Linked DNA regions of Tistrella bauzanensis. The main gene of each other region encodes a partner of the protein of the gene in region 2 in a complex. Links are inferred from orthologs where the notes say so. Each region holds a gene or a part of one and is shown on either strand. Other genes may lie near its edges. The genes, in order: dnaN and IEW15_RS14590.

Region 1 (9,785 bases), on a different replicon or contig from region 2:
AGGTCGAAGATCTGCCCCTGGCGCCGGGTCTCGCCGAGGGCGATGGGGGCTTTACGTTTGACAAGCCCGACGGGCGTATCGTAGAGGCTTACGCAGTTGGTCGGGTAACCGGTGCCGAGGTGATGAGCTTCTATCGTGAGGCACTACCCCAACTGGGCTGGCGGGAAGTGCCGGCGCGGCCGGGCGTCGTGTTTCTGCGCGGCGCCGAGCGCCTGACCATCGAGACCGCCCAACAGGCGGCGGGCCGGCTGGTGGTGCATTTCGTGCTGGCGCCTGAAACGGGGCCGGCCGGCCGGCCCGTGGATTGACGGCGGTGGATCGACGGCGCCGGCACCACAGGACTTGCCAGACAATTCAGCCGTCGAGAGGGAGCCGCCGCCTGCGGGCGTGCCCCGCTCCTCAAGACGTCAGGCGGGATCGCGGAGGGAGCAAGACCCCATGTCCTACAAGACCATCATCGTCGACACGCGCGGCGCCGTGGGCATCGTTCAGTTGAACCGGCCCAAGGCGCTGAACGCGCTGTGTGCCGAACTGATCGAGGAACTGAATGCGGCGCTGGACGCCTATGAGGCGGACCCCGAGATCGGCGCGATCATCGTCACCGGCAGCGAGAAGGCATTCGCCGCCGGTGCCGATATCAAGGAGATGCTGCCGAAGTCGTTCCAGGACGTCTATATGGAAGACTTCATCTCGCGCTGGGAGCGGATCACCCGCTGCAAGAAGCCGGTCATCGCCGCGGTGTCGGGCTATGCGCTGGGCGGCGGCTGCGAACTGGCCATGATGTGCGATTTCATTCTCGCGGCCGAGAATGCGAAATTCGGCCAGCCCGAAATCAATCTGGGCACCATTCCCGGATCGGGCGGCACTCAGCGTCTGACCCGGTTCGTCGGCAAGTCGAAGGCCATGGAAATGTGCCTGACCGGCCGGATGATGGATGCCGAGGAAGCCGAGCGGGCCGGGCTGGTCAGCCGGATCGTGCCGGTGACCGATCTGATGGACGAGGCGCTGAAGGTGGCCCAGGCCATCGCCGCCAAGTCGCTGCCATCGGTGATGATGGCGAAGGAGGCGGTGAACGCCGCCTACGAGACCACGCTGACCCAGGGTGTGCGGTTCGAGCGCCGCCTGTTCCATTCCAGCTTCGCCCTCGACGACCGCCGCGAGGGCATGACCGCCTTCTCGGAAAAGCGCGAGCCGCAGTTCAGGAACCGCTGAGCCGCCGCCACGGCCGTATGCTGAAAGGCTGCGGTGGCATTGCCACAATCGGCGCCGCTCCGTCGGCGCCGGTTTCGGCTTTGCCGATAACGTCTTGACTCATGTCCGGCGCGCACCTATCGTCTGCCGCCTGAGTTTCCTTTTGTTCCCAGACCGATCCGAAGGGCCGACCCCTTATGGCCAATCATGACTCCGCCAAGAAGCGTATCCGCCGCAACGCGCGCCGGGCCGAAATCAATGGCGACCGTATCAGCCGCATCCGGACCTTCGTGAAGAAGGTCGAGAAGGCCCTGCTTCAGGGCGATAAGGATGCAGCCGTTGCCGCTTTCGCCGTTGCCGAGCCGGAACTGCGCCGTGGCGTCAACAAGGGCGTTCTGCACGCCAATACCGCGTCTCGCAAGATCTCGCGCCTCAGCGCGCGGGTGAAGGGTCTGGCCCAGGCCTGATCCGGCCCCGGAGCCGGCCGGGTGCAGACCTGGTCCGGTTTCGAGCTTGCGTCAGACTGTGATCTGTCCTGCGGGGCCGGCATCGGTTCCCGTCGTCCAGGCATCTGATTCGTCGGCGTTGTCCGGTTGAATCAGGCCTGCGGCCGGCTGGAATCTGCAGGCCGGACCTAGCCGTTCAACGCACGGCATGCGTTCATCGCGTGCCGTGCGTTGTCGCGTCTGGGCGTCGTCTTGTAGCAAATGACCGCGTTCACATTTCGGTCCCATTGCCAGCCGGACGGGCGGGGGCTAGTCTAGCCTCATCGAATGCAGGTCCGTACCGATGCGGGTGTGGCCCACTGGTTCCGATGTCGTCGATGCCCTGAGCGGCCGGCAGCCTTGGCCTTTATGGTCGCGGGCGGCCCGGGCGCACAGCCGGGGTATCATCCGGCATGCGGCTGCCGGCCCGGGGATGCCCGGTCACAAGCCGACCTGCTCCCCAAGACACAAGTGGATGAAGGCGCTTCGCGGTTCGATGCAGTGGCATTGAGCCTCGCCGGATACGCTTTGCCCGCAGACCGATTGCCAGTTGCCGGCTGTCGCGGCATCGTTCGGCCCATCCTTCATCCTTTTCGTCCAGATCTGCCAGAGGAGCCACGAGGCGACGCCATGGCCAGCACCGATGACATCCGCCTGAATGCCGCCGCCCGCACCGGTGCCCATGCCGGCTACGCCGGCGACGTGACGCCTGAAGAGGCATGGTCGCTTCTTGAGCAGCATCCCGATGCTGTTCTGGTCGACGTGCGCACCCGTGAGGAGTGGATGTTCGTGGGTCTGCCGGCCCTGCAATCTCTGGGCAAGGAACCAAGGCTGATCTCGTGGCAGGTCTGGCCGCAGATGGCACAGAACCACGATTTCACCGGCACCCTGGCCGAGGCCGGTATCGGCCCTGATCAGCCGGTGGTGTTTCTGTGCCGCAGCGGCGGGCGGTCACGGGCGGCGGCGATGGCCGCCACCAGCGCCGGCTATACCGCGGCCTTCAACATCGAGGGCGGCTTCGAAGGCGATGTGGGTGAAGACGGGCATCGCGGCACGGTGAACGGCTGGAAGGCGGCGGGGCTGCCCTGGTTCCAGAACTGACGCCACCGCCCGTCACCGCCGCGCCGCTGTCCGGAAGGGGGCGGCGTGGTTGCCGTTCGTCCGCATGAAGCCGGGCGACCCCCGCCAATTGCGACTGCCGTTGCCCATGACCCCGGTTTCCGATCCCGCCGACTTTGCCGAATACGAGGCGCAATGGGGCCGCGTTCGTGATGCGCTCCGCAGCGAATTCGGCGACGCCGCCTTTTATTCCTGGCTGAAGCCCCTGTCGCTGGCTGCCGTGACCGAGGGCCGCGTGACGATCGCGGTGCCGACGCGGTTCATGCGCGACTGGGTCGTATCGCATTATGCCGATCGTATCCGCGTGCTGTGGTCGTGGGAAAATCCGGCGGTCCGCCGGGTGGACATCTCGGTCGCCGGTGCCTGGGGGGCTGCCGATCCGGCATCGGCCAAGGCCGCCGCCGCCGCCAGGGCCGCCGGTGCCAAGGCTGCCGACGATGATGCCGTCGCTCCGGTTGTGCCGCCGGCAGCCAACGGCCCCCGCTCGGGCGGGGCTGCCATCTATAACGGTGAAGGTTACAACGGCGAGGGCCGTGGCGGCATTTCCGGCGGCTATGTGACCGGCGGCTATGGCGGTGGCGCGCCGCTGCCGCCGCGCAGCAGCAAGCCGTCGCCGGTGCCGGCCGGCCAGTCGCGGGCGGGCGGGGGGCCGGCGAATCAGCCGGGCAGCCATCAGCCCCCGGGGCACCAGCCTGGAAGTCACCAGTCCGGAGGTCACCAGTCCGGAGGTCACCAGTCCACGGGCCATAACGCTTCGGGGCGCGGGCCGTCCGGCCATGACGGCACAGGTTCCGGTCCCGTGGCCTATGGGGCGGGCCGCAACGGCCGCAGTGGTGCCCAGGCGGCGCCGATGTCCGAGGCCGAAGCCGATGCCGAGGCCAGCCACCGCGCGGCGGAACGCATCGATCAGTGGTCGGCCGGTCTGGATCCGCGCTTCACTTTCGACAATTTCGTCTGCGGCAAGCCGAACGAACTGGCCCATGCCGCGGCGCTCCGGGTGGCGGAAAGCGAAACCGTACAGTTCAACCCGCTGTTCCTGTATGGCGGTGTCGGCCTTGGCAAGACCCATCTTATGCATGCCATCGCATGGCATATCCGCGGCCGCAACCCGCGGCGCAAGGTGGTGTACATGTCGGCCGAGAAGTTTATGTACGAATTCATCCGGGCGCTGCGCTACAAGGATACGATGGCGTTCAAGGAGCAGTTCCGCTCGGTCGACGTGCTGATGATCGATGACGTGCAGTTCATCAGCGGCAAGGATTCGACTCAGGAGGAATTCTTCCACACTTTCAACGCTCTGGTGGACCAGAACCGGCAGATCGTGGTGTCGGGCGACCGCTCGCCATCGGATCTGGACGGGATGGAGGAGCGGCTGCGCTCGCGCCTCGGCTGGGGCATGGTCGCCGATATCCACCCCACCACCTATGAACTCAGGCTGGGCATCCTGCAGCAGAAGGCCGATCAGCTGGGTGCCGTGGTGCCGGGCAAGGTTCTGGAATTCCTGGCCCACAAGATCGCCTCCAACGTCCGCGAGCTTGAGGGCGCACTGAACCGGGTGGTGGCGCATGCCACCCTGGTCGGCCGCGCGATCACGCTTGAGACCACACAGGAGGTGCTGCAGGATCTGCTGCGTGCCAATGAGCGCCGGCTGACCATCGAGGACATCCAGAAGCGGGTGGCCGAGCACTTCAACATCCGGGTGTCGGACATGCATTCCGCCCGCCGCTCGCGGGCGATCGCCCGGCCCCGGCAGGTGGCGATGTATCTGGCCAAGCAATTGACCCAGTCCAGCCTGCCGGAGATCGGCCGAAAATTCGGCGGCCGCGACCATACCACCGTGATGCATGCGGTGAAAAAGGTCGAGGAACTGGGCAGCCAGGACAGCAGCTTCGCCGACGATATCGAGCTGCTGCGGCGGATGCTGGAAAGCTGAACCGCAGCGCGCGGGGAATGCCCGCAAAGCTGGCGATGCAACTGGCTTGCAGTTATACTCTCAGGCCCCGGCGGGCCTGGAGTTCCGGCCCGCCACGAACCCCTGAACCTGCCGGCCGGGCGTGCCCCAAGCCGATTGACGTCCGTTCCCGCCACCCAAGCGGAAACAGCCCTCACCGGGAGCGCACATGAAGCTTTCCATCGAACGCGCCGCCTTGCTCCGTGCGCTCACTCACGTGCAGAGCGTCGTCGAGCGCCGCAACACCATACCGATCCTGGCCAATGTCCAGTTCGAGGCCGACGCATCGGGCGCGCTGCGCCTGACCGCGACCGATCTGGACCTGTCGGTGGTCGAGGAGGTGCCGGCGACGGTGGTCCAGGCGGGGCGGACCACGGTGCCCGCCCATACCCTTCACGACATTGTCCGCAAGCTGCCCGACGGCGCCGAGATCGAGCTGGCGCTCGATGCCGCCAAGGGCCAGATGAAGCTGTCGGCGGGGCGCTATGCCTCGGCGCTGTCGGTGCTGCCGGCCGAAGACTTCCCTGAGATCGCCGAGGGCAATCTGCCGTTTGCCTTCCATCTGTCGGCCACCGACCTGAAGCGGCTGATCGACAAGACCCGGTTCGCGATTTCGACCGAAGAGACCCGCTATTACCTGAACGGCATCTATCTCCATGTCGCCGAAAGCCCGGATGGCCGGCGGCTGCGCGCGGTGGCGACCGATGGTCACCGTCTGGCGCGGGTGGAGAGCGAGGTGCCGGAGGGTGCGGCCGGCATGCCGGGCGTGATCGTGCCGCGCAAGGCGGTGGGCGAGCTGCGCAAGCTGATCGACGAGATCGAGGACGAGGTGGCGGTGGCCTTGTCGGAAACCAAGATCCGGTTCGCCTTCGGCCGCGTGGTGCTGACCTCGAAGCTGATCGACGGGTCGTTCCCGGATTATGAGCGGGTGATCCCGGCCGGCAACGACAAGATCGTGCGCATCGACGGCAAGCCCTTCGCGGCCGCGGTCGACCGGGTGGCGACGATTTCCAGCGAGAAGTCGCGGGCAGTGCGTTTCGCGCTCAGCGATGGCCGGCTGGATCTGGCGGTGACCAGCCCCGATCACGGCTCGGCGAGCGAAGAGCTGACGGTCGATTACGAGGGGCAGCACATCGAGATCGGCTTCAACTCGCGCTATGTGCTCGATGTGGCCGGTCAGATCGACGGCGACCTGATGGAGATGGCGATCGCCGACGGAGCCTCGCCGGTGGTGATCCGCGACACCGCGGATGCCGGTGCCCTGTATGTGCTGATGCCGATGCGGATTTGATCACGTCCGATCCCACGTTTCCCGACACCCCATATCAGCCCGGCGGGTCCGCAGTGCCCGGTGGCGCAGGCGATACTGTGCCGGCGCTGACCCGGCTGGTGCTGACCGGCTTTCGCAACTATGCCGGGCTGCGGCTGGCGCTCGATCCCCGGCCGGTGGTGCTGACCGGCGCCAATGGCGCCGGCAAGACCAATCTGCTGGAAGCGGTGTCGATGCTGGCGCCCGGGCGCGGCCTGCGCGGTGCCCGGTTGGCAGATATGGACCGCTTGGCCGATATGGACCGTCTGGCCGCGATGGATCATCGGGATGAGACGGGTCATCTGGGCGGAACGGGCCATACCGGTGCCGGTTGGGCGGTGGCGGCAACGGTGCGGACCGGCGACGGGCCGGTCGAGGCCGGCACCGGTCTGGCCGGCGGCGGGGGGGAGCGGGAACGCCGGGTGGTGCGGATCGACGGCCGCAATGCCAGTGCCGCGGAACTCGGCCGGCGCTGGTCGGTCTTGTGGGTGACGCCGTTGATGGACCGACTGTTCATCGATAGCGCCGGCAACCGGCGGCGGTTCTTCGACCGGCTGGTCTATGGCCTGGATCCCGACCATGCCGGGCGGATCGCCGCCTATGAGCAGGCGATGCGCGAACGCGCCCGGCTGTTGCGCGACGGCCGCCGCGACCCGGCATGGCTGGCTGCGCTGGAAGCCACGATGGCGGCCAAGGGGGTTGCGATCGCGGCGGCGCGGCTGGGTTTCATGCGCCAGTTGAAGGCGGTTCTGGCTGCGGGCGACGGGGCTTTCCCACGCGCGCGGATTGCGATTGAGGGCGAGGTGGAGGCGGCTCTGGCCGTGGAACCCGCCCTGGCGGTTGAAGACCGGCTGGCCGCAAGGCTGGCCGAGTGCCGCGGTCAGGATGCCGAGGCCGGGGGCACCCGGGTCGGCCCGCACCGCAGCGATCTGGTGGTGACCCATGATGCCGGCGGCATGCCGGCCGCGCGGTGTTCCACCGGCGAACAGAAGGCGCTGCTGCTGGCGATCGTGCTGGCGGTGGCGCGGCTGAAACGGACAGTGGAGGGATCGGCCCCGATCCTGCTGCTGGACGAGGTCGCAGCCCATCTCGATGCCGAGCGGCGCACAGCACTCTATGACGTGCTGGTGACGCTCGGTTCCCAGGCCTGGCTCACCGGCACCGACCGACCGCTGTTTGCGGGGCTGGAGGGACGGGCTCAATTCTTGCGGATCGCCGATGCCTCGGCGATGCGCGAATGAGCACGCGTCATGGATGGCTGGTCTCCCGGCCGTCCGGCAGGATCATGGGCGTCTCCACGGCGGAGGCCCGTTCATGACCGGCGACGCGCGCGCATGCCCCAGACCGAGGAAGCCCCATGGCCGAGGATGATGGAACCGGTTCGATGACAGAGCAGCCCGCACACTCCCAGTCCGAGACTGCCATCGCAGCCACGTCCTATGGTGCCGACTCGATCAAGGTTCTGCGTGGCCTGGATGCCGTGCGCAAGCGCCCGGGCATGTATATCGGCGACACCGACGACGGCTCGGGCCTGCACCACATGGTCTATGAGGTGGTCGACAACGCCATCGACGAGGCGTTGGCCGGCTGGTGCGATCAGGTCCATGTGGTGCTGAACGGCGACGGATCGGTGACGGTCCGCGACAATGGCCGCGGCATCCCGGTCGATATCCATGACGAGGAAGGCGTGTCGGCGGCTCAGGTCATCATGACCCAGCTGCATGCCGGCGGTAAGTTCGACCAGAATTCCTACAAGGTGTCGGGCGGCCTGCATGGCGTGGGCGTGTCGGTGGTGAACGCGCTGTCGGAATGGCTGGAACTCAGGATCTGGCGCGCCGGCAATGAACACTATATGCGCTTCAAGATGGGCGAGGCGGTCCAGCCGCTGGAGATTGTCGGCCAGAGTGGCGACAAGACCGGCAGTGAAATCACCTTCATGCCGTCGACCGAGATCTTCACCCAGGTGAATTTCGATGCGGCGACGCTGGAGCGTCGGCTGCGCGAGCTCGCCTTCCTGAATTCGGGCGTGACCATCGAATTCGTCGACAGCCGCACCGATACCCCGGTCAGCCACCGTATGCATTACGACGGCGGCATCGAGGCTTTCGTGCGCTATCTGGACCGCAGCAAATCGCCGATGCATGGCACCCCGATCACGGTATCCGGCGAGCGCGCCGGCATCATGGTCGAAGTGTCGATGCAGTGGAATGACAGCTATCACGAGAACGTGCTGTGTTTCACCAACAACATCCCGCAGCGTGACGGCGGCACCCATCTGGCCGGGTTCCGCGCGGCGCTGACCCGCACCATCAACGCCTATGCCACGTCATCGGGTATCGCCAAGCGCGAGAAGGTGTCGGTGTCGGGCGAGGATGCGCGCGAGGGGCTGACCTGCGTGCTGTCGGTGAAGGTGCCGGACCCGAAATTCTCGTCGCAGACCAAGGACAAGCTGGTCAGTTCCGAGGTGAAGCCGGCGGTCGAGAATCTGGTCGGCGAACGGCTCGACCAGTGGTTCGAGGAGCATCCCCAGGACGCCCGCGCGATCGTGGGCAAGGTGGTCGAGGCGGCGGTGGCGCGTGAGGCCGCGCGCAAGGCCCGCGAACTGACCCGGCGCAAGAGCGCGCTGGACATCACCAGCCTGCCCGGCAAGCTGGCCGATTGTCAGGAACGCGACCCCGCCAAATCCGAAATCTTCCTGGTCGAGGGTGACTCGGCAGGCGGATCGGCCAAGCAGGGCCGCAACCGCGCCAATCAGGCGATCCTGCCGCTGCGCGGCAAGATCCTGAATGTCGAGCGGGCGCGGTTCGACAAGATGTTGAGTTCCGCTGAAATCGGCACGCTGATCTCGGCGCTGGGCTGCGGCATCGGCCGGGACGATTTTAACGCCGACAAGCTGCGCTATCACAAGATCATCATCATGACCGACGCAGACGTGGACGGAAGCCATATCCGCACCCTGCTGCTGACCTTTTTCTATCGTCAGATGCCTGAACTGATCCGGCGTGGTCATCTGTACATCGCCCAGCCGCCGCTGTACCGCATCAAGCGCGGGACCAGCGAGGTCTATCTGAAGGGCGAGCTGGCGCTTGAAAACCACCTGATCGGCCAGTCGCTGCAGGATGCCGTATTGACCCTGCATTCGGGCGCCCAGCGTGCCGGCGGCGATCTGCGCACGGTGGTGGAGCGTGCCCGCGACGTCGCCAATCAGTTGAAGGCGATCGCACGGCGGGCGCCGCTCTGGCTGCTGGAGGAAGCGGCATTGTCGGGCGCGTTGTCGGAAGCCTCTTTCGCCGATGCGGTCGCGGCCGAACAGGCTGGCCGGATCCTGATCGCCCGGCTGGACGCGCGGTCGAACGAGCATGACCGCGGCTGGAGCTATGCGGTGGAGACCAGCGCGCCGGAAGGCGAGGCCGGCGGCACCGGCCCGGTGCCGCGCGCGGGTGAGGTGCGCCGCATCCGGGTGCGCCGCGAACTGCGCGGCATGCAGGAGAGCTATACGATCGAGGCGGCGCTGTCGCGCGGTGGTGAGGCCCGGCTGATCAGCCGCTATCTGGCGGAGCTTGCCGGCGTGTTCGACGGCCCGGCCCGCATCGCCTTCGACAAGGGCCGCGAGGTGCGTGTCGCCACGCCGACCCAGCTTTTCGAGGCGGTGCTGGAAGCCGGACGGCGCGGCATTCAGGTGCAGCGCTACAAGGGTCTGGGCGAGATGAACGCCGACCAGTTGTGGGAA
Region 2 (11,825 bases):
GCACCGGGGTCGGCGGCGGCATTGCCATTCAGGGGCGGGTCCATCATGGCGCCGACGCGATCGCCGGTGAATGGGGCCATGTCCCGATGCCCTGGGCGCAGCCCTGGAGCCGCACCGCCGGCGCAGCGCTGCCGCCCGATGCCGACCGTGTTCCGGAACTGCCCGGCCCCGCCTGTTACTGTGGTCGCAGCGGCTGCATCGAAACCCTGCTCTCCGGCCCGGGCCTGGCCGGCGATGCCGCGCGCCTGCGCGGGCAGGACGAGGCATCGGCCCTGGCCTGCCGCAGCGCCGAGGCGGTGATCGCGGATGCGCGCCAGGGCGACGAGATGGCGATCGCGGCGATCATGCGCTGGCGCCATCGCCTGGGCCGGGCCTTCGCGATGGTCATCAATCTTCTGGACCCGGATGCGATCGTGATCGGCGGCGGGCTGTCGCAGGTGCCGGAACTGATGGACGCGATCACCTGCGATCCCACGCCGCTGATCGGCCCTTGGCTGTTCTCGGACCGGGTCCGCACCCCCGTGGTCGTCGCCCGCCATGGCGACGACAGCGGCGTGCGCGGCGCGGCGCGGCTGTGGGACGTGGCCCGCTGAGGGAGGTGACCCGCTGAGAGAGGTGACCCGCTGAGGCCGGCGCAACCCGCTGGACAACCGGGCCGGGCAGTGAGAACATGAAGGGAACATTCCTCTGCCCCGCCAGCAGCCCGGTGTCCCGCCAGAAACCCGGCGCGGGCAGTCTCTCTGGTCCGGACGTCGCGCCATGAGCCACGACAGCAGCCTGCCCGGTGACGATGCCATGCCGGCGGCCGTGGATGGCTGGCTGTGCCGGTCGTGCGGCAACACCGATCCGCCGCCCGGGTCTGCGCAAGGTTGCCCGGCCTCCGCAGCGGCACAGCGCTGCCCGGCATGCGGCTCGGCACGGGTGATCGCCCATCCCGAGCTGCACCGGCTGGCGATCGCGCATGTCGATTGCGACGCCTTCTATGCCTCGGTTGAAAAGCGCGACCGGCCGGAGCTGATCGACAAGCCGCTGATCGTGGGCGGCGGTCATCGCGGCGTGGTCGCGACCTGCTGCTATCTGGCGCGGATGAAGGGCGTGCGTTCGGCGATGCCGATGTTCAAGGCGCTGGAGCTGTGCCCGGATGCCGTGGTGCTGAAGCCCGACATGGCCCGGTATCACGAGGCCGGCATGAAAATCCGCCGGCTGATGCGCGCGCTGACCCCGCTGGTCGAGCCACTGTCGATCGACGAGGCCTATCTGGACCTCGGCATCGCCGCCGCCACCGTCGCCGATGGCGGCGCCAGCCCCGCGCAACGGCTGGCGGCGCTGGCCCGACGCGTGGAGCGCGAGGTGGGGGTGACGGTGTCTGTGGGGCTGGGCCCCAACAAATTCCTGGCCAAGCTGGCCTCGGAACTCGACAAGCCGCGCGGCTTCGCCGTGATCGGCGCGGCCGAGGCTGCGGCCTTCCTGGCCGACAAGCCGGTGCGGATGCTGTGGGGGGTGGGCCCGGCCTTCACCCGCAGGCTCGCCACCGACGGCATCACCCGCATCGGCCAGTTGCAGAGCCTGGGGCCGCAGGCGCTGGCGCAGCGCTATGGCCGCATCGGCGCACAGATCGCAGGCTTTGCCGCCGGTCTGGACCCGCGCCGGGTGACGCCCTGGCGGCCGACCAAGAGCGTGTCGGCCGAAACCACCCTGGCCCGCGACGAGCGCGATGCCGGCCGGCTGACCGCCTTGCTGCCGCCGCTGGCCGAGCGCGTGGCCGCAAGGCTGGCCAAGGGCGGGCTGGTCGCCGAAGGCGTGGTGCTGAAGCTGAAGACCGCCGATTTCACCACCCTGACCCGCAGCCGGCGGCTGCGGGCCGCCAGCGATCAGGCCGCCCCGCTGATCGATGCGGCAAGCGATCTGCTGGCGCTGGAACTGCGCGATGGCGGTGTCAGTGGCCGCGGCACCGCCTTCCGGCTGATCGGCCTGGGCGCCCATCCGGTGCGCGACCGCGCAGGCGACCCGTCAGTGCCAGACCTGTTCGCACAGGTATCCTGACCTGTTCGCACAGGTGTCCTGACAACAGGTGTCCTGGCATTGAACAAGGCGATACGGGCCGGCTGGTGTCGCCGTCACACCTCGGCCCATCACACCTCGGCCCGTCACACCGCGGGCCGCGACGCCATGACGCGGGCGGCCTGATCCAGATAGGCCTGTTCCCGCGCCCTGACATCGGGCAGACCGACCAGGTCGTTGAAGCCCTTGAAATCGAGCATCCGGTCGGCGAAGCCGGTGGTGATGCCGTCGCGGCGCAGGGTGGCGAACAGGTCGCGCGCCGCCCGGGCCACCGCATAGGTCAGCGCCACCGGATGGGTGACCACGGCATAGCCGATCTCGTGCAACTCGGCCGCGGTCAGCATGGGGGTCATGCCGCCCTCGATGTTGTTGGCCAGCAGCGGCGCCTTCACCGCGGCGCAGATCCGGCGCATCTGCTCCACCGTCTCCGGCGCCTCGACGAACACCATGTCGGCACCCAGTTCGCGATAGAGACAGGCGCGATCGATGGCCGCATCCAGCCCCTCGGTCGCCAGCGCATCGGTGCGGGCCATGATCACCAGATCGCCGTCGCGTCGCGCATCCAGCGCCGCCTGAAGCTTGGCGACCATGTCCTGGACCGGCACCACCGCCTTGCCGGCCATATGGCCGCAGCGCTTGGGAAACACCTGATCCTCGATGAACAGCCCCGCGACCCCCGCCTGTTCATAGGCGCGCACCGCCCGGCGGACATTGGTGACATTGCCGAAGCCGGTATCGGCATCGGCGAATACCGGCACGTCCACCGCATCGCAGATCCGGGCATAGTGATCGGCCAGTTCACGCATCGACAATTGCGAGGTGTCGGGCTCGCCGATCAGGGCGGCGGTCGAGGCATAGCCACCGCAGGTGATGGCCTCGAAACCGGCCTCGGCCGCGATCCGTGCGGTCAGCGCATCCTGGACACCGGGCATTTCCAGAATCTCGGGCGCCTCAACCAAGGCGCGAAAACGGGTGGTGCGACGCATGGGGACAGCCGATCCGATGTGATGAAGCCGGGGTGTCCCATCGGTATACCGCAAACCCCGTGGTCGCGGCCAGTCCTGGCGGCGCGCACCAGGGATCAGAGCATGGATCAGGCCGTCGCGGCCGGAAACCAGTGCCGGGTGCGGCGGGCGAAGGCCACCAGCGACAGCATCACCGGCACCTCGACCAGAACGCCGACCACGGTTGCGAGCACGGCGCCGCTGTCGATGCCGAACAGGCCGATCGCCACCGCCACCGCCAGTTCGAAGAAATTCGAGGTGCCGATCAGCGCCGCCGGCGCCGCCACCGAGAACGGCAGCTTCATCACCCGCGCCGCCAGATAGGCCAGGGCGAAGATGCCATAGGATTGCACCAGCAGCGGCACCGCCACCAGCACCACGCCCAACGGCCGGTCCAGCACCCGCTGGCCCTGAAACGCGAACAACAGGGCCACGGTCAGGATCAGCGCGCCCGCACCCCAGGGCTTCAGCCGGTGCGACAGATCGTCGAGCGCGCGCTGTCCGCCACCGCCTGACCGCAGCATCCGCGCCCGCACCAGCATGGCGGCCGCGAACGGGATCACCACGAACAGCAGCACCGACAGCAGCAGCGTGTCCCAGGGCACGAACACCTCGGCCACGCCCAGCAGCAGGGCGGCCAGCGGCGCGAAGGCCAGGATCATCACCAGGTCATTGATGCCCACCTGCGCCAGGGTGAAGGCGCCATCGCCATCCACCAGCCGCGACCAGACGAAGACCATCGCCGTGCATGGCGCCACCCCCAGCAGGATCATGCCGGCGATATAGGCCCGGGCATCCTGCGGATCGACCAGATCCGCGAACACATGCTCGAAGAACAGGATGCCGAGCGCCGCCATGGTGAAGGGCTTGATCAGCCAGTTGACCACCAGGGTCAGCACCAGCCCGGCGGGGCGGCGGCCGGCATCCAGCACCGCGCGCGGCGCGATGCCCAGCATCATCGGGAAGATCATCGCCCAGACCAGTACCGCGACCGGCAGGTTGATCCGCGCGATCTCGGCCCCGGCCAGCGCGCCTGTCGCCTGCGGGAACGCCGCACCAAGCGCGATGCCGGCCGCGATCGCCAGCGCCACCCACAGGGTCAGGTGGCGTTCGAAGCGGCTGATCGGCGACATGGCGGGCGTATGGTCGGTCATTCGGGCAGATCCTGAAGCGGTGCCGTGGGATCGGCGGCGGGCGGCACCGGCAGCGCCAGCGCGATCAGAAAGGAGAGTGCTACCATCACCGCCGAGCCCGCCAGACACAAGGCCAGACCGCCGGCCGCGAACAGCAGCCCCGAGGCCAGCGTGCCCACCAGCCGTCCCATGGCATTGGCCATGTAATAGAAGCCGACATTCAGCGCGATCCGGTCGCCTTCCGCATAGGCCAGAATCAGATAGGAATGCACGGCCGAATTGATCGCGAACACCACGCCGAAGGCCAGCAGCCCGCCAACCACGATCCAGGCCGCCATGTCCAGCGTGGGATCGCCGGCAAGTGCCGCCGCCATCGCCGCCGGAATCACGGCAAGCACCGCCGCCCAGATCCGTGCGGCATCGCGGGCCACGGGATCACCCACAGCCGGATCGCCTGCGACCGGCGCCCCACGCCGACGAACCAGCGCCGGCGCCGACGCCTGAACGATGCCATAGCCGATGGTCCAGACCGCCATGAAGCCGCCGGTACGCGCGAAGCTCCAGCCCAACCCGTCATGCAGGAACACCGGCAGCCCGACCACGAACCAGACATCGCGGGCCCCGAACAGGAACAGCCGGGCCGCCGACAGCAGGTTGACCGCCGGATTGCGGGCGAAGATGCCACGGAACGGCGCCTTGCGCGCCCGTCCGCCCAGCCCCGCGGGCACGGCGACGAGCGCCGCCATAAGCACCACGCCAAGACCCGCCGCCATCACGACCAACCCGCCCTGAAAGCCCAGCCCGCCCAGCAGGGCGCCGCCCAGGAAGAAGCCCACGCCCTTCAGCGCGTTCTTCGACCCGGTGAGCAGCGCCACCCAACGGAACAACAACCCGCCGCCGGATGCGGGATCATCCGGGACCACGGCCTTGATCGCGCTCTTGGCGCTCATCTTGGTCAGATCCTTGGCGATGCCGGCCAATCCTTGCGCCAGCACCGCCCAGATCACCCCGGCCTCACGCCCCCAGGCCGGATCGAGCGACGCCAGCATCAGCAGCGCGCCGATCTGAAGCGCCAGCCCCGACCACAGCGTGGCCCGCAGGCCGAACCGCGTGGCGACCCAGCCACCGACCAGATTGGTGACCACGCCACAGGCTTCATAGAGCACGAACAGCAGGGCGAGTTCGACCGGGCTGTAGCCGAGGGCGTTGAAATGCAGCAGCACCAGCATGCGCAGCGCGCCGTCGGTCAGCGTGAAGCCCCAATAGGCGCCGGTGACGGCGGCATAGGCCCGGACACCCGCGCGCGCGGCGGCGGTCATGTCGCCGACACCTGCATATGCCCGGCCATCCGCGCCGCCAGATCGATCATCCGGGTCGCATAGCCCATCTCATTGTCATACCAGGCATAGATCTTCACCTGGGTGCCGGCGATGACCCGGGTCGACAGCCCGTCGACGATCGCCGAGCGGGTGTCGCCGCGATAATCCACCGACACCAGCGGCCGCATCTCGAAGCCGAGGATGCCGGCGAGCGACCTGGATGCGGCGGCCGCGAACAGATCGTTCACCTCGGTCACCGAGGTCTCGCGCGCCATTTCGAACACCGCATCGGTGAGCGAGGCGTTGAGCAGCGGCACCCGCACGGCGATGCCGTCGAGCCGACCCTGAAGATCGGGAAAGATCAGGCCGATCGCGGTCGCCGAGCCGGTGCTGGTCGGGATCAGCGAGGTGAGCGCCGAGCGCGCGCGGCGCAGATCCTTGTGCGGCGCATCGATCAGGGTCTGGGTATTGGTGACGTCGTGGACGGTGGTGATGCTGCCATGGCGGATGCCGATCGCCTCGTGCAGCACCTTCACCACCGGTGCCAGGCAATTGGTCGTGCAGGACGCCGCCGTCACCACCGGCGTCGGCTCCTGCCCCATCCAGTCGCCCAGCAGGTGGTCATTCACCCCCACCACCAGATTGAGCGCACCGGCCTTGACCGGCGCCGCCACCAGCACGGCGCGGGCGCCGGCGGTGATATGGCCGTCGAGGCTCGCCCGGTCCTTGAACCGGCCCGATGCCTCGATGACCAGATCGATGCCCGCCGCCGCCCAGTCGCAGGCATCCGGGGTCGCGGCCTCCGTGACCGCGATCCGGCTGCCATTGACGGTCATGCTGGTCGCGGCCGCGCTGATATCGGCCCGCATCCGACCATGGACACTGTCGAATTCCAGCAGATGGGCGGCGGTCGCGGCCGGGCAATGCGGATCGTTGATCATCACCAGATCGAGGTCGGCAGCGCGTGCCGCCCCGTGATCGCCGCTCAGCAGCCCGCGGGCGACCAGACGGCCGATGCGGCCGAAGCCGTTGATCGCAACGCGGGTCATGGGGCTGGTCTCCGTCGGTTTCAGGTGTCTGGTTGCAGGCGGCTGGCCTCAGGCGGCCGCCGTGCGGCCGATATCATCGATGCTCTTCTGCAGGGCCAGCCGGTCCAACGCCGTGATCGACAGATTGGCGAAGATGCCGATCCGGGTGTTGAGCATGCGGAAGGCTTCAGCCACCGCCAGCACCCGCTCGGCCGGGGTGCCGGACGCATCGGCCGGGTCGGGCACGCCCCAATGGGCGGTCATCGGCTGGCCCGGCCAGACCGGGCAGGTCTCGCGGGCATGGTCGCAGACGGTGAAGACGAAATCGAATTTCGGCGCACCCTCGGCCTGGTATTCGTCCCAATTCTTCGAACGCAGGCCCTCGGTGGGAATGCGTGACCGCTCCAGCAGCGTCAGCGCCAGCGGATCGGGCTGGCCAGCCGGGTTGCTGCCGGCGCTGAAGGCGCGGAAGCGGCCGCGACCCAGATGGTTCAACAGCGCTTCGGCCATGATGCTGCGCACGGCATTGCCGGTGCACAGGAACAGCACGTTGTAGACACGGCCGCGATCCAGGGTCGCAGCGGGCTGGGCGGCGGCGGCAGGCTGGGGGGTGTCGGTCATCTGAGCCTCGATCGGCAGACGGGGTGCGGCTGGTGCCGCGAGCGGACCGCATGCGGCCCCCACCTGCAAATCCGCGCAGACATCAGGGTGGCCGCCACAGCAATCGGCGATCAGGAAACCGATCAATGCCCGCGCCCCGCCGGTTTCGGCCCGATAGATCAACTGCCGGCCCTGGCGTTCAACGGTCACCAGCCCTGCCCGCTCAAGCTCTTTCAGATGAGCTGAGAGCGTCGAGGGCACGACCCCCAGACAGACCGCGATCGCACCCGCGGCCAGCCCGTCGGGCTCCGCGCGCATCAGCAGGCGGAACACGGCGAGGCGGGTCTCGTTGGCGAGCGCCTGAAACATCCGGGTGGCGGCAACGGCTTCCATGTTTCGACAATACCCGAAATAACGAATGATTCAACGACAGGCTGATGACGGTTCCATGAAATCCGGTTCGGCCGTCACCGGTCGATGGCGGCCAGGGTCACGAACCAGTGCGGCGTGCCCGTCACCGGCACCGGTCGGCCCAGCGGGTCGGCGGGAAACAGGCTCATCGCCACCCGGTCGCGGACATTGCCGCCGATGGCGGCAATGGTGCCCGGCGCCACCCGCACCACCAGATCGCAATGCATGCCGCGGGGCCGGGTGTCCCAGCCGCTCTGCCGGGCGGCGATCACCTCGGCGGCGCGATCCTCCCAGCGGTCGAGTTCGGGCGCGCCATCGCTGCGGCCGCGATCGGCGCACAGCAGATCACCGGGCCGCAGGGCGGTGGCCATGGGTTCCGCCGGCACGAAGCGGGCGGTCGGGTCGTCGGGCGTGCGGATCGCCCGGAAGATCACATGGTCGACATAATCCAGATGCCGCGAGGCCGGCGGCAGATCGGCCGGCGACACCCCGGCGGCACAGGCGACATAGGAAATGAACGCCGCCGACCACGGCGACAGTTCGGGCACGTCGGATGCCCCCATCTTCAGGCCGTGATCATCCGCCGCCGCGCGCCAGTAGAGCTGCAGCCGGGCGCGCACCCGGCTGTCGGTCTCGTCAAGCCCGGCCGGATTGAGCGACGGTGCGCCGCCGCGGAAATCGACCACCGGCTGGCCGAAGGCCCGCCATTCGGCCTCGGCCGCCGCCACCATCGCCGGCACCATGGCGCCGGCCGGCGGCTGAGGCGCGCAGGCTAGCGGCGCCGCGCGCGGCGCATCGGCGCCCGGCATGCCACCGGCGCAGGCCGACAGCAGCAGCGCCGCCGCCAGGGTCGCGGCGGCGCCCCGGCCCACCCGCCGCCACGGCTGTTCGGGCTCGGCAGTCATCATCGCCATCCGCCCGGTCAGCCGCGCATCTCGATCGGGAACGGCATGCGGCCGTTATAGGAAATCATCTCGCGGATCTCGTCGATCTCCTGATTGGTCACCGCCAGACAGCCCAGGGTCCAGCTACGGTCGCCGCGGGCATGGATCGATGTCCAGGGCGTATCGCCGGTGCCGTGCAGACCGATGGCGCCGCCAAGCGGCACCTGCTGCCCCAACTGCCGGGCACGCTCGCGATCCTCGGCATTGGGATAGTCGATCGGGATGAACCAGCGGAAGCCATCACCCGACGGCCGGCCCGGCGGCATCATGTGATATCGGCCCTCAGGGGTCAGCGCATCGCCCTCGCGGCGCTTGGGCCCGGCACCGCCACGGCCGATCGCCACCGAATAGCGCGCCACCTCGTGTTCGCCGCCATAGAAGACCAGCGTGCGCTCCAGCTTGAACAGCACCGCCCGATCGGCGAAATACGGCCCCGCCACGACCTCGGGCGTCGCCGCCACGTCAGGTACCGGCTCAGGGGCCGGCGGCATCACCGCCACCGGCCCCGGCCGGAAGCGCGGCTGGCAGCCGGCAAGCAGGGTCGTTGCTGCCGCCACCCCGCCCAGTCCGATGCGCAGCAGGCCCCGCCGGGACGGGTGGCGTGGTGCTGCGGGATCACGAGGCGGGGTATCGTCAGGCGCCATGGACTGCTCCGTTGTGGCAGAAAGCCGGCCCGTCCGGCGCCATATCGCGACGCAACCACCGGGCCGCCCACAGGATGAGGGCGCGGCACCGCACACGGCAAGTGTTTCCGTGTTGCGCCGCGCCGAATGGCACCCCCCCGCACCGGCGGTCAGTTGGAACGGTCTACCGGCCCGCGGACAGGCTGTTGATGATGTCGCCGGCGACCGTCGGCTCCGTCTTCAGATCCTCTTCCGACACATTTTCACCCGCCGCCGCCCGGCAGATGAACCGGATATCCGGCAGATAGACACTCATGCAGCGCTGCAGGGGCTCGTCGAAGGGCTGTTCGGCATCGCGCAGCGCCGCGATCCGCAAGGGCAGCAGCCGGGGCGGATATTTGGCCCGGGCCTCGCCTTCGGCGATCCGGTCCAGCGCCGCCTGAGGCCGGCGCTCGATCAGATCCAGACGGGCCAGGGATTCGAACGGCATCAACCCCGCCTGAGGCATCGCCACCGCCCGTTCATAGGCCTGGCGCGCCGCACGGTTGTTGCCGGTGGCGACATGGGCCTGCCCGGCGATGGTCAGCAGGAACGGATCACGCACCCGGTCGATGCGCCCCAGAGCCTTCAGGAAGCCACGATAATCGACATCGGCATCCGCATCCGATGCGCCCGACAGGCTGGGCATCAACCCGAAGGCACGGGTGTAGAGTCTCATCTCGCGCTGGATGTCCTTGCGCGCCAGAAGCCGGGCCAGCGGATCGGGCCGTTTATCCTCGGTCTTCTTTGTCAGCAGGGCGCGCGCGCCACCCGATGCGGCCGCGTCCCCCCGCAGGGATGCCAGCCGCTGTGAATAGTCCACAGCCAGCTCCCTGCGCGCCTCGATCGGCGGATGATCATCGGTGAAGAAAAGGAACACCGACTTGCCGACCGACATGGCGATGTCGCCGAACATGTCGGTCGTCGCCGCCTTGTCGACCGCCCCGACCTCTGCCATCTCGGTGCCGCTCTGGCGGATCTGGGCCGCCGCGGCATCAGCCGCGGCCGCTTCCAGATCCTGTTTTTCAACCGCGAGCCCTGAGAGCATGGCCACCATGTCGCCGGCATGCGGGCCGCCCGGCGGCAGGGCCGCCAGAAGATCCTGCGCCAGCAGATCGGCCTGCAATTCCTCGGCCTGATTCCAGGTGCTGCCGATCACCCGGTCGACATACTGGCGATAGATGCCCGACGGCCGCCGCAGGCGCTTTTCATCCGCCTCGACAGATCGTCCATCGCGCGCGGATGACTGCCGCTGACCCACCATCGAACCCGCGACGGCCTCGGCCCGGCCACCACCGACGAAGGCCGCCATGTCACCAAGCGTCGTCAGGCTGGCGACGGTGCGGTCGCGGTTCGAGTCGCCGTCATTATGCGACAGCAGGATATGGCCCAGTTCATGCGCCAGCATGGCGGTGACGATGGGATCCGTGGCACGCGCCTGATCGAGCAGCAGCCCCATCGGCACCACCAGCCGCCGGCCGGGCATGGCTGAGGGCTCGCTGTTGGTGCTGGCACTCAACACCACCTCGACCGCCGGCCGATGCTCCGCGGGCCAGCCCTGCAAGAGCAGATCGACCCGGTCCTGAAGATAGGTCTGCACGTCGGGAAAACTGGTCGCCGCCTCGACATCCAGCGTGCCCTGCACGCGTCGGCTGCGCTGGCCTGGACCATAGAGCGAGGTATAGGAAATCTGGTCAGGGGTCGGCGCATAGGCGAAATCGAGCGGCTGAGCCGCAGTCGCCCGCGGCATCAGCGCGGTGACCTCGTCGCTGTCGATATAGCGGCCGTCGAAGCGGGCGAGCGACGGCTCGCCGGTCACCATCGCGCGGACATCGGACATCGCGCCACCGACAGCCTTCTTGACCTCCTCCGTGCACCCGGCCAGCAGCCAGCAGGCGGCGGCCAGGGCGGTGATCCGGCAGGCAATGCGTGGCGCCATCATCCCGCACCTCCCGCATTGCACAGGCCCAGCCCCTGGCTGCCGGTCGACCGTTGCGGCCCGCTGCCATCCATCTGCCGGACGTTCTGCGACAATTGAACGTCGGCGCGCGGGATCTCCAGGTAATTCCGTCCGTCGGGGGAGACGGTGACATAGTCATCATCCACCTTGATGATGAACAGATCGATCGACGCGGCCAGCAGATCCTCGCGGGTGATGCGTTCGCTGTCGGTGGTGCCGGCGACGCGCACCGTCGTGGTCGGCGCCAGCACATCGGTGATCCGCATCGGATCGGCGCATTGCCGGCTTGCCATCGCCGGCATCTGCGGCAGCAGTGCGGCCACGATCGTGGCTGCAAGAGTGACTGACTTGATCATCACGGGCCTCCCCTCCCTGTTTCAGATCTCGATCGTGTTCAGACCCCGATCTTTCCGGTACCACTCCTGCCATCCGACCGGGTCACGCGTCCTCCGGATCGGGTCTGGTGAGCTGGTGCCATTCCCGGCGGATGAAATAGCCTGCGGTCAGTCCGCTGACCGAGACGACGCCGATCCAGTTGAGCGGTGCCTCGCGGCAGACCGCCATCAGCAGCCAGACCGACAGGGCAGCCAGCCCGGCCATGACCACCCAGGCCAGACTGTGCTTGATCATCCGCATCGCCAGCGTGTCGCCCGCCCGGCGGCCACGATAGATCCGGAAGCCGAAATACAACGACAGGCAGCCC

What was found.
Region 1: the proteins of IEW15_RS14590 (region 2) and dnaN are in contact, whole or in part, in a solved structure (PDB 1OK7), measured with the Escherichia coli proteins. The link is inferred for Tistrella bauzanensis from one-to-one orthologs.

What each region holds. Positions count from the first base shown.
Region 1 is NZ_BMDZ01000050.1:729-10,513, reverse strand. The notes cover bases 4,091-6,976. They hold dnaN (DNA polymerase III subunit beta), read left to right. Parts: upstream 4,091-4,915; coding sequence 4,916-6,037; downstream 6,038-6,976. Other genes in these bases: recF (DNA replication/repair protein RecF), read left to right, coding at 6,091-6,976; dnaA (chromosomal replication initiator protein DnaA), read left to right, coding at 4,091-4,728. Also shown: IEW15_RS18125 (hypothetical protein), read left to right, coding at 1-308; IEW15_RS18120 (enoyl-CoA hydratase), read left to right, coding at 439-1,212; rpsT (30S ribosomal protein S20), read left to right, coding at 1,389-1,658; IEW15_RS18110 (rhodanese-like domain-containing protein), read left to right, coding at 2,307-2,777; more of dnaA, read left to right, coding at 2,884-4,090; more of recF, read left to right, coding at 6,977-7,296; gyrB (DNA topoisomerase (ATP-hydrolyzing) subunit B), read left to right, coding at 7,440-9,785. UniProt on the Escherichia coli protein: Confers DNA tethering and processivity to DNA polymerases and other proteins. Acts as a clamp, forming a ring around DNA (a reaction catalyzed by the clamp-loading complex) which diffuses in an ATP-independent manner freely and bidirectionally along dsDNA.
Region 2 is NZ_BMDZ01000034.1:47,077-58,901, reverse strand. Bases 1-2,901 are described here. They hold IEW15_RS14590 (DNA polymerase IV), read left to right. Parts: upstream 1-759; coding sequence 760-2,043; downstream 2,044-2,901. Other genes in these bases: IEW15_RS14585 (isocitrate lyase/PEP mutase family protein), read right to left, coding at 2,148-2,901; IEW15_RS14595 (ROK family protein), read left to right, coding at 1-593. Outside these bases: more of IEW15_RS14585, read right to left, coding at 2,902-3,047; arsB (ACR3 family arsenite efflux transporter), read right to left, coding at 3,155-4,219; organoarsenical effux MFS transporter ArsJ, read right to left, coding at 4,216-5,517; IEW15_RS14570 (ArsJ-associated glyceraldehyde-3-phosphate dehydrogenase), read right to left, coding at 5,514-6,566; IEW15_RS14565 (metalloregulator ArsR/SmtB family transcription factor), read right to left, coding at 6,615-7,538; IEW15_RS14560 (DUF2272 domain-containing protein), read right to left, coding at 7,613-8,470; IEW15_RS14555 (L,D-transpeptidase family protein), read right to left, coding at 8,479-9,144; IEW15_RS14550 (M48 family metalloprotease), read right to left, coding at 9,308-11,104; IEW15_RS14545 (hypothetical protein), read right to left, coding at 11,101-11,478; IEW15_RS14540 (CHASE2 domain-containing protein), read right to left, coding at 11,561-11,825. UniProt on the Escherichia coli protein: Poorly processive, error-prone DNA polymerase involved in translesion repair and untargeted mutagenesis. Copies undamaged DNA at stalled replication forks, which arise in vivo from mismatched or misaligned primer ends.